Linked DNA regions of Massilia litorea. The protein of the gene in region 2 binds, or shares a complex with, the protein of the main gene of each other region. Links are inferred from orthologs where the notes say so. Each region holds a gene or a part of one and is shown on either strand. Other genes may lie near its edges.

Evidence for each region.
Region 1: the proteins of accC (region 2) and accD are in contact, whole or in part, in a solved structure (PDB 8UXZ), measured with the Escherichia coli proteins. The link is inferred for Massilia litorea from one-to-one orthologs.

What each region holds. Positions count from the first base shown.
Region 1 is NZ_CP062941.1:2,747,528-2,754,862, forward strand. The notes cover bases 4,479-7,335. They hold accD (acetyl-CoA carboxylase, carboxyltransferase subunit beta), read left to right. Parts: upstream 4,479-5,399; coding sequence 5,400-6,272; downstream 6,273-7,335. Other genes in these bases: trpA (tryptophan synthase subunit alpha), read left to right, coding at 4,479-5,204; folC (bifunctional tetrahydrofolate synthase/dihydrofolate synthase), read left to right, coding at 6,356-7,335. Outside these bases: LPB04_RS12230 (FimV/HubP family polar landmark protein), read left to right, coding at 1-1,592; tRNA pseudouridine(38-40) synthase TruA, read left to right, coding at 1,589-2,389; LPB04_RS12240 (phosphoribosylanthranilate isomerase), read left to right, coding at 2,402-3,127; trpB (tryptophan synthase subunit beta), read left to right, coding at 3,078-4,355; more of trpA, read left to right, coding at 4,407-4,478.
Region 2 is NZ_CP062941.1:2,006,714-2,014,131, reverse strand. The notes cover bases 698-3,637. They hold accC (acetyl-CoA carboxylase biotin carboxylase subunit), read left to right. Parts: upstream 698-1,443; coding sequence 1,444-2,832; downstream 2,833-3,637. Other genes in these bases: prmA (50S ribosomal protein L11 methyltransferase), read left to right, coding at 2,829-3,637; accB (acetyl-CoA carboxylase biotin carboxyl carrier protein), read left to right, coding at 874-1,338; aroQ (type II 3-dehydroquinate dehydratase), read left to right, coding at 698-774. In the rest of the region: LPB04_RS08995 (TlpA family protein disulfide reductase), read left to right, coding at 1-213; more of aroQ, read left to right, coding at 343-697; more of prmA, read left to right, coding at 3,638-3,785; LPB04_RS08970 (zinc-ribbon and DUF3426 domain-containing protein), read left to right, coding at 3,796-5,301; LPB04_RS08965 (carbohydrate kinase family protein), read left to right, coding at 5,320-6,261; LPB04_RS08960 (YggT family protein), read right to left, coding at 6,442-6,969; LPB04_RS24360 (histone), read right to left, coding at 7,051-7,347. UniProt on the Escherichia coli protein: This protein is a component of the acetyl coenzyme A carboxylase complex; first, biotin carboxylase catalyzes the carboxylation of the carrier protein and then the transcarboxylase transfers the carboxyl group to form malonyl-CoA.

The DNA.
Region 1 (7,335 bases), 740 kb from region 2 along the record:
ACGACAGCGTCTTCAATTCCAGCTTCGCGCCCTCGGCCAGCCAGCTCGACACGAATGAAGTGGACCCATTGGCCGAAGCCGAGCTGTATCTGGCCTATAACTTCGACACCCAGGCCGAGGACATCCTCAAGGAAGCGCTGCGCAACGATCCGTACCGCCATCCGGTGCGCCTGAAGCTGCTCGAGATCTACGCGGCACGCAAGGACGTGCGCGCCTTCGAGACCCAGGCTACCGAGCTCTACAGCCTGACGGGCGGCAAGGGCGACGAGTGGGCGCAAGCCGCCGCGCTCGGCCATACGCTCGATCCGAACAACCCGATGTACGCCCAGGGCGCGGCGGCCGCTGTGGTCGGCGCCGGTGCCGCCGTGGCCGGCGCAGGCCTGGCAGCCGCAGGCTCGAGCTCCACAATCGTTGCCGACGACGCCGGTCCGCAGACCATGCTGTCCCAGCAGCTCGAGCAAGCCTTCCGCAACCGCGGCGACGCCTCCGAGATCATCGAACCGGACGCGACCGTGGACGCCGTCACCGGCGCGCCGCTCGACACCGGCTTCAACCTCGACAGCTTCGGCCTCGACAACGATGCCACCGCGCTGCCGCAACTGGCTGAGACGTCCCCGGCTGCCGCCAAGGCGGAAGACAATTTGCTCGACTTCGACCTCGGCGGCCTGAGTTTCGAGCCGGTCGCCGCCACCGGCACCGACAACGCGGTGCACGACGACGCTACCGCCGTGCCCGACCTGCAGTTCGACATGGAACCGTTCGCGCCGCTCGATCCCCCAGCGGGCACCCCGGCCGTGACGGGCGAGAGCCTGGACGACCTGGCCTTCGACATGGATTTCGACGCCCCGGCCACTGCACAGACTGCTACGGCCGCGGTGGACGAGGACGACGCCTTCGTGCTCGACCTCAGCAAGAACGGCCCCAACACCGACATCGACATGGCGCAGCTGGCACGCGAGTTTGAATTGCCGCCGCTGCCGGAAGCGCCAGGCACGCCACCGGCCTCGGACCTGAAGGATCCCTTGTTCGACCTCGACGCCATGGACTTCGGCATGCTCGATGCCAACCCGTCCGCCCCGGTGACCCCGGTAGGCGAGCGCCAGGAGCCGGTCTTCGATTTCGGCTCGACCGACCTCGACCTGACGCCGCCGGCCGCGCCGGCAGCGCAGGAGTTTGCCGCCGCGCCCGAAGCGGCCAAGGACCCGCTGTTCGACCTTGACATGATGGACTTCGGCCAGCCCGCCGCTCCGGCAGCGCCGCAGGACGATCCGTTCGCCATGACCGACGTGCCGGCGATCCCGAACCCGGGCACCCCGGTGCCGCGCTTCGACATGTCGGGCCTCGACCTCGACCTGCCGGCCAACGATTTCACCCTGACCGAGCCTGAAGCGCCGGCCGCAAGCCCGGTCGATCATGCCCCGATGGAACTGACCGCCGCGCAAATGGAAATGGAAACCAAGCTGGACCTCGCGATCGCCTACCAGGAGATCGGCGACAAGGAAGGTGCGCGCGAATTGCTCGACGAAGTCATCAAGGGCGGCAACGTCGAACAGTCCAGCCGCGCCAGCACGATGCGCGCACAGTTGGCGTGAGGCGCATCGCACTCGGACTCCAGTACGTCGGCACCGGCTGGAATGGATACCAGAAACAGCCGAGCCGTGACACCATCCAGGATGCGCTCGAGATCGCCCTGGAGAAGTTTGCCCGCACCAAGCTGTCCACCACCTGCGCCGGCCGCACCGACGCCGGCGTCCACGCGGTCGAGCAGGTCGTGCACTTCGACACCGAACTCGACCGACCGATGCAAAGCTGGGTGCGCGGCACGAATACCTTCCTGCCCGATTCGGTGTCCGTGCGCTGGGCCGCCGAAGTCGCGCCTGGCCCAGATGGCCAGGAGTTCCACGCGCGCTATTCGGCACGCTCGCGCACCTATCATTACGTCCTGTACAACAACCCGAATCCGTCCTCGCTGCTGGCCGGCCGCGCCGGCTGGGTGTTTCGCCCGATCGACGTCGAGCGCATGCAGGCCGCCGCGCGCCACCTGATCGGCCTGCACGATTTTTCGTCTTTCCGCGCTTCCGGCTGCCAGGCGAATACGCCGGTCAAGGACATGCAGGAAATCCGGATCGAGCGGCGCGGCGACATCATCGTCTTCACCGTGCGCGCCAGTGCCTTCCTGCACCACATGGTGCGCAACCTGGTGGGTGCGCTGATCTATGTCGGCATCGGCCGCAACGAGCCGGACTGGATGGCCGAGGTGCTGGCCGCCCGCAACCGCGACGCTGCGGCGCCGACCTTCATGCCCGACGGCCTGTATTTCGCGAAAATCGATTACGATCCGAAGTGGGGATTGCCGCAGGAGCAGCTCTCTCCGCTCCCCTGGCTCTAAGGTTTTACGCACATGCACCGTACCCGAATCAAGATCTGCGGCATCACCCGCGAGGAAGACCTGCGCGCTGCCGTTGCCAGCGGCGCCGACGCCCTCGGCTTCGTCTTCTACCCGAAGAGCCCGCGCTACGTCACGCCCGAACGGTTCGCCGCGCTTGCCGCCGGGTTGCCGCCCTATGTCAGCTCGGTCGCGCTGTTCGTGAACGCCGGCCTGGAGGAGGTGCGGGCGGTCGTGGACGCGGCACCGGTGGCGCTGCTGCAGTTCCACGGCGACGAAACAATGGAAGAGTGTGCGCGCGTCGCCGACGCGGTGAAGCGGCCTTTCGTCCACGCCTACCGCGTCAGGCCGGACACGGCCCCTGCCGATTTGCTAGAATGCGAACTCGCATACCGCGCCGCCAGTCCCTGGTTCTCGGGCCTTCTGCTCGATACCTATGTGGATGCCTACGGCGGTGCTGGAAAGGTCTTCGATTGGTCTCTTATCCCAAAAGAGCTCGCGCCTCGGGTCGTTTTGAGTGGTGGCTTGAGCGTGCAAAACGCGACTGACGCAGTCGCACGCGTACGCCCCTGGGCCGTCGACATCAGCAGTGGTGTCGAGGCATCCAAGGGGATCAAGGACGCCCGCAAGATCGCGGATTTCATCGCCGCGGTGCGGGCAGCCGATGCCACCATTGAAAGCGAGCACCCCCATGAAAGCAGTACAGGAAGCAGCCCTGGAGAGCCAGGAAGCCACCCTTGAACGGTCGGTCAACGCCCTGTTCCAGACCACCGACTACCAATTCCCCGATGCCAAGGGCCATTTCGGCCCCTACGGCGGCAGTTTCGTCGCCGAGACGCTGACCCACGCATTGGCCGAACTGAACGAGGCCTACGCCCGTTATTCGCAGGACCCCGAATTCCTCGAAGAATTCCGCTACGAGCTGGCCCACTTCGTCGGCCGTCCTTCGCCCGTCTATCACGCCAGGCGCTGGTCGGAACTGGCCGGCGGCGCGCAGGTCTTCTTCAAGCGCGAAGACCTGAACCACACCGGCGCCCATAAAATCAACAACGTGATCGGCCAGGCCCTGCTGGCGCGCCGGATGGGCAAGCCGCGCATCATCGCCGAGACCGGCGCCGGCCAGCACGGCGTCGCAACCGCCACCATCTGCGCCCGCTTCGGCCTCGAATGCGTGGTCTACATGGGCGCCGAGGACGTCAAGCGCCAGGCCCAGAACGTATATCGGATGAAGCTGCTGGGCGCGACCGTCGTTCCGGTCGAGTCCGGCAGCAAGACCCTGAAGGACGCGCTCAACGAAGCGATGCGCGACTGGGTCACCAACATCGAAAATACCTTCTACATCATCGGCACCGTGGCCGGCCCGCACCCGTATCCGATGATGGTGCGCGATTTCCAGTCGGTAATCGGCGAGGAATGCCGCATCCAGATGCCGGAAATGACGGGCCGCCAGCCGGACTACGTGGTCGCCTGCATCGGCGGCGGCTCGAACGCGATGGGCATTTTCTATCCCTACATCGACGAAACCAATGTGAAACTGGTCGGCGTCGAGGCGGCGGGCGAGGGGCTCGATTCGGGCAAGCACTCGGCCTCGCTGACGGCCGGCTTCCCGGGCGTGCTGCACGGCAACCGCACTTATCTGCTGCAGGATGCCAACGGCCAGATCATCGAGACCCACTCGGTCTCGGCCGGCCTGGATTATCCGGGCGTCGGTCCGGAACACGCCTGGCTGAAGGATTCGGCGCGCGCCGAATACGTGTCGATCACGGACGACGAGGCGCTGGCGGCCTTCCACGACTGCTGCCGCATCGAGGGCATCATTCCGGCCCTGGAATCCTCGCACGCGATCGCCTACGCGTTCAAGCTGGCGGCGACGCTGCCGAAGGACAAGCTGATCCTGGTGAATCTGTCGGGACGGGGCGACAAGGACATGCACACGGTGGCGCAACGCATGGGGCTCGATTTCGGCTGATCCGGCCAGAGCCCCTGCATTCCACCCGAAAACTTCAAAGAAAGTAAAAGCATGTCCCGAATTGCAAGTACCTTCGCCGCCCTGCGCGAACAAAACAAGACCGGCCTCGTCACCTTCATCACCGCCGGCGACCCCGGCCCCGACCTCACCGTCCCGCTGATGCACGCCCTGGTGGCGGGCGGGGCCGACATTTTGGAACTGGGCGTGCCGTTTTCCGACCCGATGGCCGAAGGCCCGGTCATCCAGCGCGCCTGCGAGCGCGCCCTGAAATTCGGCATCGGCCTGAACGACGTCTTCAATTACGTGCGCCAGTTCCGCGAAAGCGATCCAAGCACCCCGGTGGTGCTGATGGGCTACGCCAATCCGATCGAACGCATCGGCCCGGATAACTTCATCCTCAAGGCGAAAGAAGCGGGTGCCGACGGCGCCATCGTCGTCGACTACCCGCCGGAAGAGTGCGAAGCCTTTGCCGACGCCATGCGCGCCAACGACCTCGACCTGATCTTCCTGCTGGCGCCGACGTCCACGCAGGAGCGCATCAGGCAGGTGGCGCGCTACGGCAGCGGCTTCAGCTATTACGTGTCCCTGAAGGGCGTCACCGGCGCCGGCAGCATCGATACCGAGGACGTGGCGCGCCGCGTGGCCGCGATCCGCGAGCACGTCAGCCTGCCGATCGGCGTCGGTTTCGGCATCCGCGACGCGCAGACGGCGAAGGCGGTGGCCTCGGTGGCGGACGCGGTCGTGATCGGCAGCCGCATCATCCAGGAGATCGAAAACGTGGGTCCCGAGGCTGCCGTGCCGGCGGTACAGGCCTTCGTGGCCGGGATCCGCACCGCGCTCGACAGTTGATGCCGGCAGGGTGGGCCGTGATGCCGGGGCTCCAGTTCTGCCGGGATTCGTGCTCACCCTGTTCGACGCATGGTGTATAACATGCCACGCGCGCCGGAATCGGTTGCCAAGAATTGACAGACAGGCAAGCGGTGACAAGCCCGGCGCTAGCGGCTACACTACGCCCCATTCAAGAATTGCCGCAAAGGAGAGAACATGAGTTGGTTGGAAAAACTGCTGCCCCCCCGAATCCAGCGCTCCGATGCCGCCAATCGCAAAACCATGCCCGAGGGCCTGTGGGTCAAGTGCCCGTCGTGCGAAGCGGTGCTGTACCGCGCCGACCTCGAGTCGAACCTGCACGTCTGCCCGAAGTGCGACCACCACATGCGCATCCGTGCGCGCGAGCGCCTTGACGGCCTGCTCGACGAAGGCGGCCGCTACGAGATCGGCCAGGAAGCCCTGCCGGTCGATACCCTGAAGTTCAAGGACAGCAAGAAGTATCCTGACCGACTCAAGCAAGCGATGGAAGCCACCGGGGAAACCGATGCGCTGATCGTGCAGGGCGGCTCGATCATGAGTTTGCCGGTCGTCGTGGCCTGCTTCGAATTCGAATTCATGGGCGGCTCGATGGGTTCCGTCGTCGGCGAGCGTTTCGTCCGCGGCGCCCAGATCGCCCTCGAACAGAAAGTGCCGTTCATCTGCATCACCGCCACCGGCGGCGCCCGCATGCAGGAAGGCCTGCTGTCGCTGCTGCAGATGGCCAAGACCACCGCCATGCTGACCAAGCTGTCGGAAAAGAAACTGCCGTTCATCAGCGTGCTGACCGATCCGACCATGGGCGGCGTGTCCGCTTCCTTCGCCTTCATGGGCGACGTCGTGATCGCCGAGCCGAAAGCGCTGATCGGTTTTGCCGGCCCGCGCGTGATCGAGAACACCGTGCGCGAAAAGCTGCCGGAAGGTTTCCAGCGCGCCGAATTCCTGGTGCAAAAGGGCGCCGTCGACATGATCGTCGACCGCCGCAAGATGCGCGAAGAAATCGCCCGCCTGCTGGCCTTGCTGCAGAACCAGCCGGCCGACGTCGTCGCTTGACCGGCCAGCGCGCCGCATAAGGTTTCCTACCGGCGATCTGATTCAGGTCGCCGGTTTTCGTTTCAACGTACTGAATTTTTTTAATGCCCATGCTTCCCACCACCTTGCCCGCGTGGCTGGCGCTCCTCGAAACGCGCCACGCCGAAACCCATATCGACATGGGCCTGGACCGCGTCCGCGCCGTCAAGGAGCGCATGAACCTGCAGTTCGGCTGTCCCGTCATCATGGTGGCCGGCACCAACGGCAAGGGTTCCACCTGCGCGATGCTGGAATCGGTCCTGCTGCATGCCGGCTACCGCGTCGGCCTCTACATCAAGCCGCACTTCCTGGACTTTAACGAGCGCGCCCGCATCAATGGCGAGATGGCGAGCGACGCCGTGCTGGTCGAGGCCTTCGGCTTCGTGGAAGACGCGCGCGGCGACATCGACCTGACCTATTTCGAATTCACGACCCTGGCGATCATGCACCTGATCTCGAAAGCCGGCGTGGACGTGGCAATCCTTGAAGTAGGCCTGGGCGGGCGCCTGGACGCCGTGAACGTGATCGACGCCGACGTCTCCATCGTCACCAGCATCGACATCGACCACGCGGCCTGGCTGGGCGACACGCGCGAGGAAATCGGTTTCGAGAAGGCCGGTATTTTCCGCGCCGGCAAGACGGCGATCTGCAGCGATCCGCTGGCGCCGCAATCGCTGATCCAGCACGCGGCCGACATCGGCGCCGACCTGTGGCTGATCGGGCGCGATTTCAACTACCAGGGCGACCAGCAGCAGTGGAGCTATGGCGGACGCACCCAGCGCCGCAACTCGCTGGCCTATCCGGCCCTGCGCGGCGCCAATCAATTGCTCAACGCCGCGGCGGCGCTGGCGGCACTCGAGGCGCTGCGCATGCAGCTGCCCTGCGGCGCCCAGGAAGTGCGCACCGGCCTCGCGCTGGTCGAGCTGCCGGGCCGCTTCCAGGTGCTGGCCGGCCGTCCGACCACGGTGCTGGACGTGGCCCACAATCCACACGCCTCGGCGACCCTGGCCCAGAACCTGGGCAACATGGGCTTTCACCGCTACAC
Region 2 (7,418 bases):
CCCTCGGCCATGAGCGAATTTGCGGCCAAGCACAACATCAAGTACCCGCTGTATGTAGGCGGCATGGGCGGCACGGAACTGTCGCGCGCCTTCGGCAATACGAATGGCGGCCTGCCCTTCACGGTACTCATCGGCGCGGACGGCCAGGTAAGGAAGACCTACCTCGGCAAGCTGAAATTCGACGAGTTGAAGGCCGACCTCGCGGCACTGTAGAGCTCGCGAACGGTCGTTCTTTTCCGATCTCCGCGCAAGTGGTTGTTATCCACGGAGAATTTTATCGCTTGCCAATAGCTGACGTTGGCGGCAAAATGCGTCACTTTCGAGCATAGACTCTACAAAATAATGGCGAAAAAGCTACTGCTGCTCAACGGTCCCAACCTGAATTTATTGGGAACCCGCGAGCCTGCGGTGTATGGCGCGGCAACGCTGGCCGACATCGAAAGCGCTGCGACGGCCCAGGCCATCGCAGCGGGCGGGTCGCTTTCCTGCTTTCAGAGCAACCACGAAGGTGCGCTGATCGACCGCATCCACGCCGCCCGTAGCGAAGGCGTGGACGCGATCGTCATCAATCCTGGCGGGCTGACCCACACGAGCGTGGCCTTGCGCGATGCGTTTGCTGCGGTGGCGATCCCGTTCATTGAGGTCCATATCTCAAATATTTATCAGCGCGAAGAATTCCGCCACCATTCCTACCTGTCGGCGCTGGCCCGCGGCACCATCTGCGGGCTCGGCATCGACGGATACCGGTATGCCATCGACTTCGCGCTCAAATAGCGTTAATCTCAAGTAACTTCATGCATCATCTTCGGCTGCGCCCTCTTTTGGCGCGCTGTTTTACTCTCTTAATACCACAATAATTCCAAGGGGTTTCACATGGATCTACGTAAACTCAAGACTTTGATCGACCTCGTCGCCGAATCGGACATCGCTGAACTCGAAGTGACCGAAGGCGAAAGCAAGGTTCGCATCGTCAAGTCGTCCGCCGCGCCCCAAGGCCAGATGGTCATGATGCCGTCCGGCATGCAGCAATATTCGGCGCCCGCCCCAGCCGCCGCTCCTGCTGCCCCGGCCGCGCCTGCAGCACCGGCCGTTGCCGTTGAAACTGGTCACGTCGTCAAGTCGCCGATGGTCGGCACCTTCTACCGTTCGTCCGCTCCGGGCGCCGCTGCGTTCGTCGAAGTCGGCACCAACATCAAGGAAGGCGACACCCTCTGCATCATCGAGGCAATGAAACTCCTGAACGAAATCGACGCCGATGTCTCCGGCGTGGTGACCAAGATCCTGGTGGAAAATGGCCAGCCGGTCGAATTCGGCCAGCCACTGTTCGTGATCGGCTAAGTTTCGGCTTTCGCTGCGCCGCCCGGCCGTGACATCGTTCCGGCCGCATGATCCCGAACCCAGGCCGGCGCACGACGCCGGCTCTCTCACACTCCGAAGCTAACCATGTTTGAAAAAATTCTTATCGCCAATCGTGGTGAAATCGCGCTGCGTATCCAGCGCGCATGCCGCGAAATGGGCATCAAGACGGTGGTCGTCCACTCCGAAGCCGACAAGGACGCCAAGTATGTGAAGCTGGCCGACGAGTCCGTCTGCATCGGCCCGGCCCAGTCCGCGCTGAGCTACCTGAACATGCCGGCGATTATCAGCGCCGCCGAAGTGACGGACGCCGAAGCGATCCACCCGGGCTACGGCTTCCTGTCGGAAAACGCCGACTTCGCCGAGCGCGTGGAAAAATCGGGCTTCGTCTTCATCGGCCCGCGTTCCGATTCGATCCGCCTGATGGGCGACAAGGTCTCGGCCAAGCAGGCGATGATCCGCGCCGGCGTGCCTTGCGTGCCGGGTTCGGATGGCGCCCTGCCTGACGATCCGAAGGAAATCATCCAGACCGCCCGCAAGGTTGGCTATCCGGTCATCATCAAGGCTGCCGGCGGCGGCGGCGGGCGCGGCATGCGCGTGGTCCACACCGAAGCGGCCCTGCTCAACGCCGTGGCGATGACCAAGACCGAAGCCGGTACCGCCTTCGGCAATCCGGAAGTCTATATGGAGAAGTACCTGGAGAATCCGCGCCACGTGGAAATCCAGATCCTCGCCGACGAACACAAAAACGCCGTCTGGCTGGGCGAACGCGACTGCTCGATGCAGCGCCGCCACCAGAAGGTGATCGAGGAAGCGCCGGCACCGGGCATCCCGCGCAAGCTGATCGAGAAGATCGGCGACCGCTGCGCCGAAGCCTGCCGCAAGATCGGCTACCGCGGCGCCGGTACCTTCGAATTCCTGTATGAAAACGGCGAGTTCTATTTCATCGAAATGAACACACGCGTCCAGGTCGAACACCCGGTCACGGAAATGATCACCGGCATCGACATCGTGCAGGAACAGATCCGCATCGCCTGCGGCGAGAAGCTGCGCTTCCGCCAGCGCGACATCATGCTGGCCGGCCACGCGATCGAATGCCGCATCAATGCGGAAGACCCATTCAAGTTTACGCCGTCCCCTGGCCGCATCACCGGCTGGCACCCGCCGGGCGGTCCCGGCATCCGTGTCGATTCGCACTCGTATGCGGGCTACTATGTGCCACCTCATTACGACTCGATGATCGGCAAGGTAATTTCCTACGGTGCTACTCGTGAGCAAGCAATCCGCCGCATGCAAATTGCGTTGTCGGAAATGGTGGTTGAGGGTATTTTGACCAACATCCAGCTGCACCGCGAACTGATGGTCGATGCCCGCTTCATCGAAGGCGGCACCAACATCCATTACCTGGAGCAGAAGCTGGCGAATCGCCCTGACACGAAAGTGGTCGTGGCCCCGGAAAACAAGGCTGACGCATGAGCTGGACCGAAGTCATCATCGAAATCGCACGCGAGCACGCGGAAGGCCTGTCCGACGCCTTGATGGAAGCGGGCGCGCTGTCGGTTTCGGTGGAAGATGCCGACGAAGGCACCGACCAGGAAAAGCCGCTGTTCGGCGAACCTGGCATGGAGCCGACCGAGGCGGCCTGGGATCACAGCCGTGTCGTGGCCCTGACTGACATCGACGCTGACCAACAGGCCATCGTCGCGGAAGCGGCCGCCGCCATCGGGCTCACTACCGTGCCGGCGTTTTCCACCCGCGCGGTGGCCGATGCCGACTGGGTACGCCTGACGCAGTCGCAATTCGAACCGATCCACATCGGCACCAACATCTGGGTCGTGCCGAGCTGGCACGAAGCGCCGGACCCGAACGGGCTCATTCTCGAACTCGATCCGGGCCTGGCGTTTGGCACCGGCAGCCATCCGACCACCCGCCTGTGCATGGAGTGGCTGGAAGCCCATCCGGCACCGGGCAAGAGCGTCCTGGACTACGGCTGCGGTTCCGGCATCCTGGCGATGGTCGCCAAGAAGCTGGCCGCCGGCGACGTGGCCGGGGTCGACATCGATCCGCAGGCGATCGAATCGGCGCGTGCGAATGCCGAGCGTAACAACTGCGAAATCGATTTCTACGTGCCGGACGCATTTGCCGCCTCGTCGAACGAGCGCCATGCAAATGGCAAGTTCGACATCGTCGTGGCCAACATCCTGTCGAGCCCATTGAAGCTGATGGCGCCGATGTTGTCGGGCCGCGTGGCGCCTGGCGGTTCGCTGGTGCTCTCGGGCGTGCTGGCGCGCCAGGCCGACGAAGTGGCCGCCGCCTACGCACCTTTCATCAAGCTGGGCGTCTGGGCCGAGCAGGACGGCTGGGTTGCCCTTCACGGGACGCTCGGCCAGGATACGGTACCGGCCGCGCGCTCCACTACCAACGGTTAAGGAGCCCGGCATGGCGCTTGCCACCCAATGCCCCCATTGCGGCACGATGTTCCGGGTCGCCTCGGACCAACTCAAGCTGCGTGGGGGCATTGTGCGTTGCGGCTCCTGCCAGGAGATCTTCGACGGCAGCGCCACCCTGGTGGACCTCGATGCGCTGCCGGCCAAGGCGCCGGTGGCTGCCAAGCCTGATCTGCCCTCTCCCGACGCGGCGCCCGCTGCCGTCGTCGAACCCGCCCCCATATCCGAACCCGAACCCGAGCCTGCGCCTGCCCTTGAGGAGGCGTCCCTGGCTGACGACGAAGCGCTCGCGCCGCTCGACATGACGGTCGAGCTGCCGCGTTTCGAGGACCAGCCGGTCTACACGCTCGACTTCGACCATACCTTCGATCCGTTCGGGATCCTGCCGAAAGTCGATGCACCCGCGGCGCCTGAAGTGGAAACGCCCCTGCCCGAAGCGGTCGCGGTCGAGGCGTCCGGGTCCGCAGCCGAAGAACCCGTGATCGACGAGGAGCCCGTCCAGCCGGCCATGCCGCCCTGGTCGCAGCTGTTGAAGAACCCGGAGCCGGTTGCGGAGGCGACACCGCCCGCCGCGCCGGAGCCGGCCGCCCTTGCGCCGCAGCCCGACGACGCGGCCGAACCCGTCCTCGAAGCGCAAGCGGAGCCTGAGCCGCTCGTCCCGCAGCACGCCGGCCGCATCGAGCCCGCCTTCGGCCTGCCGGTCGACGAAGAACTGGTCGCCGCGCCCCTGCCCGGCCACGAACCGGAACTGGAACCGGCTGCGCCCGCGCCACGCGCCAACGTTCCCGCCGACGACGCGCCGCCGCTGCTGATGCGCGAATCGACCGCCAGCGTGGTCACGCCGCCCGCCGCCGCCCATGTGCCGCCGATTGCGCGCACGCCGGCCGCCAAGCGTGCCGAAAAGGCCGCCGCGCGCCGCTCGAAGCTCACGCCCACCCGCATCGAAGCGCAACCGAAACTGCGCGCGGCCGAGATCGACGAGCCGGAGTTCGTCAAGCGCGGCCGCCAGCAGGAGCAGAACGGGCGCGCGCGCAAGATCGCGCTGGTCGCCGGCGCCATCGCCCTGTTGATCCTCCTGTTCGCGCAAGGGGTACTGAACTTCCGCAACGCCCTCGCCGCCCGCTTCCCGGCCGCGAAACCGGCCCTCGTCTCCGGCTGCGCTGTCTTCGGCTGCCGCGTCGAACTGCCGGCCCAGATCGACAACCTCGCCATCGAAACGGGCGAACTGACCACGCTCGGCGGCGGCGTCTATTCCTTCACCACCGAGCTGCGCAACGCCGGCACCACGGCCCAGGCCTGGCCGAGCCTGGAACTGGCGCTGACCGACGCCAACGACAAGCCGCTGGTGCGCCGCGTATTCGGCCCCAGGGATTATCTTGCCGCCGACACCCCGGCCGCGAACGGCATCGCGCCGCGCGCCGAACACGCGATCAAACTCCACTTCCGCGTGGAGGACCTGAAACCTTCCGGCTACCACATTGCCGTCTTCTACCCCTGAATTGACGTTGGACCTCACATGACCCAAGCTACCCTGATCTGCGGATCGCTCGCATTCGACAAGATCATGCAATACCACGGCCGTTTCGCCGAGACCCTGCTGGCCGACCAGCTGCACCGCGTGAACGTCTCCTTCCTGGTACCGACCCTGCGCACCGAATACGGCGGCTGCTCGGCGAACATCGCCTATAACCTCAAGCTGCTCGGCGGCGAGCCCCTGATCATGGCCACCCTCGGCCAGGACGGCGCCGACTACCTCGAGCGCCTGCGCAACTTCGGCATCAAGACGCGCGCCATCAAGACGATCCAGGACGCCTACACGGCCCAGTGCTTCGTCACCGCCGACCAGGACAACAACCAGATCAACGCCTTCCACCCGGGCGCGATGCAGTTCTCGCACGAGAACAACGTCGCCGACCAGGGCCCGCTGCGCGTGGCGATCATCGCCCCGGACGGCCGCGACGGCATGCTCAAGCACGCGCGCGACTGCGCCGCCCAGGGCGTACCTTTCATGTTCGACCCGGGCCAGCAGCTGCCGATGTTCAGCGGCGAAGAACTGCTGACCTTCATCGAGCAGGCCACCTACCTGGCCGCGAACGACTACGAATTCGAGATGGTGATGGACCGCACCGGCCTCTCGCTCGAACAGATCGCCGCGCGCCTGGAGGCGCTGATCGTCACCCGCGGCGAAAAGGGTTCCGAGATCTACGCCGGCGGCGAGCGCCACGACATCCCGGCCGTGCCGGCCACCGCCGTGGTCGACCCGACCGGCTGCGGCGACGCATACCGCGCCGGCCTCCTGTACGGCATCGCGCAAGGCTACGACTGGCCGACCACCGGCCGCATCGCCAGCCTGCTCGGCTCCATCAAGATCGCCCACCAGGGCGGCCAGAACCACAGTTTTACTCCGGCCGAGATCGCCAATAAATTCGAAGCCGCCTTCGGCTACCGCTTCAAATAATTAAAAGGGTACAACCGCCGGCATACACTGTTGGCGGATGCGCACCGTAGGGGTCATTGAGGACAATGTCCTCAATGACGGGTTCACCGGGCTCCCCGAGCCCACGCGTTACGCACCTCAAGCGAAGCCACAAAAAAAACGGGCAGCCAGGCTGCCCGTTTTCACATCCGTACTACCCAATCAAATCGGCACCACAGTCCTCAGCAAATACAGCGCAATCTGCAGCAGCAGCACCGCCACCAGCACCGACAAATCCAGCCCGCCGATCGGCGGCACCACCTTGCGGATCGGCCGCAGCAGCGGATCGTTCAGCGCATGCACGAACGGCGCCAGCGGCGCATGCGGATTGACCCAGCTGAAGATCGCCTCGATGATCAGGAGCGCGATGAACCCGTAGATGATCCACTTCACGAAGCGCCCCAGCGCCAGCAGCAGCACCTGCTCGGCCGACGCCCCCACGATGAACAGGATCGAGGTCGCCAGCAGCACCACCAGGAAGGCGCCGATCAGGCTTGCCCAGTCGTAGCCGCCTGCCCCCGGCACGATGCGGCGCAGGGGTTTCACGAGCCAGTCGCTCAGCGTGAAGGTGAACTGCGCCACCGAGGCTGGCGGACGCACGCGGATGGCCTGCATCCAGAAGCGCAACAGGAGCACCCCGCCCAGCACAGTGGCAATGGTATCGACGATCAACTGAAGAATGGACAGCACGAGAACTCCTTGAAATAAAAAAACCGCTGTGTGAACGGTTCACACAGCGGTATTTTGCCCTAAAGCGGGCCAGACCCGGGATTACGGACGGCTGCTGGTCGGGAACGGCCAGGCGGCTGCCGGTGCCAGCACGGTCTTCGCCGCTGGTGCCGGTGCGGCCGGCTTGGCTTCGCCTGCTGCCTGGGCTGGCTTGGCTTCCGTTTCCTTGGCCGCCGGCTTCTTGGCTGCCGCTTTCTTGGCTGCTGGCTTGGCTGCCGCTTCCGGCTTGGCTTCCGCCTTCACCGCAGGTGCTGCGGCGGCTTCCGGCTTGGCTTCGGCCTTGGCTGCTTCCGGCTTGGCTTCGGCTTTCGCTGCTTCCGGCTTGGCTTCGGCCTTCATGGCTTCGGGCTTGGCTTCAGCTTTGGCAGCTGGCTTGGCGGCTGGCTTGGTCGCTGCTGCTTTGGCCGGAG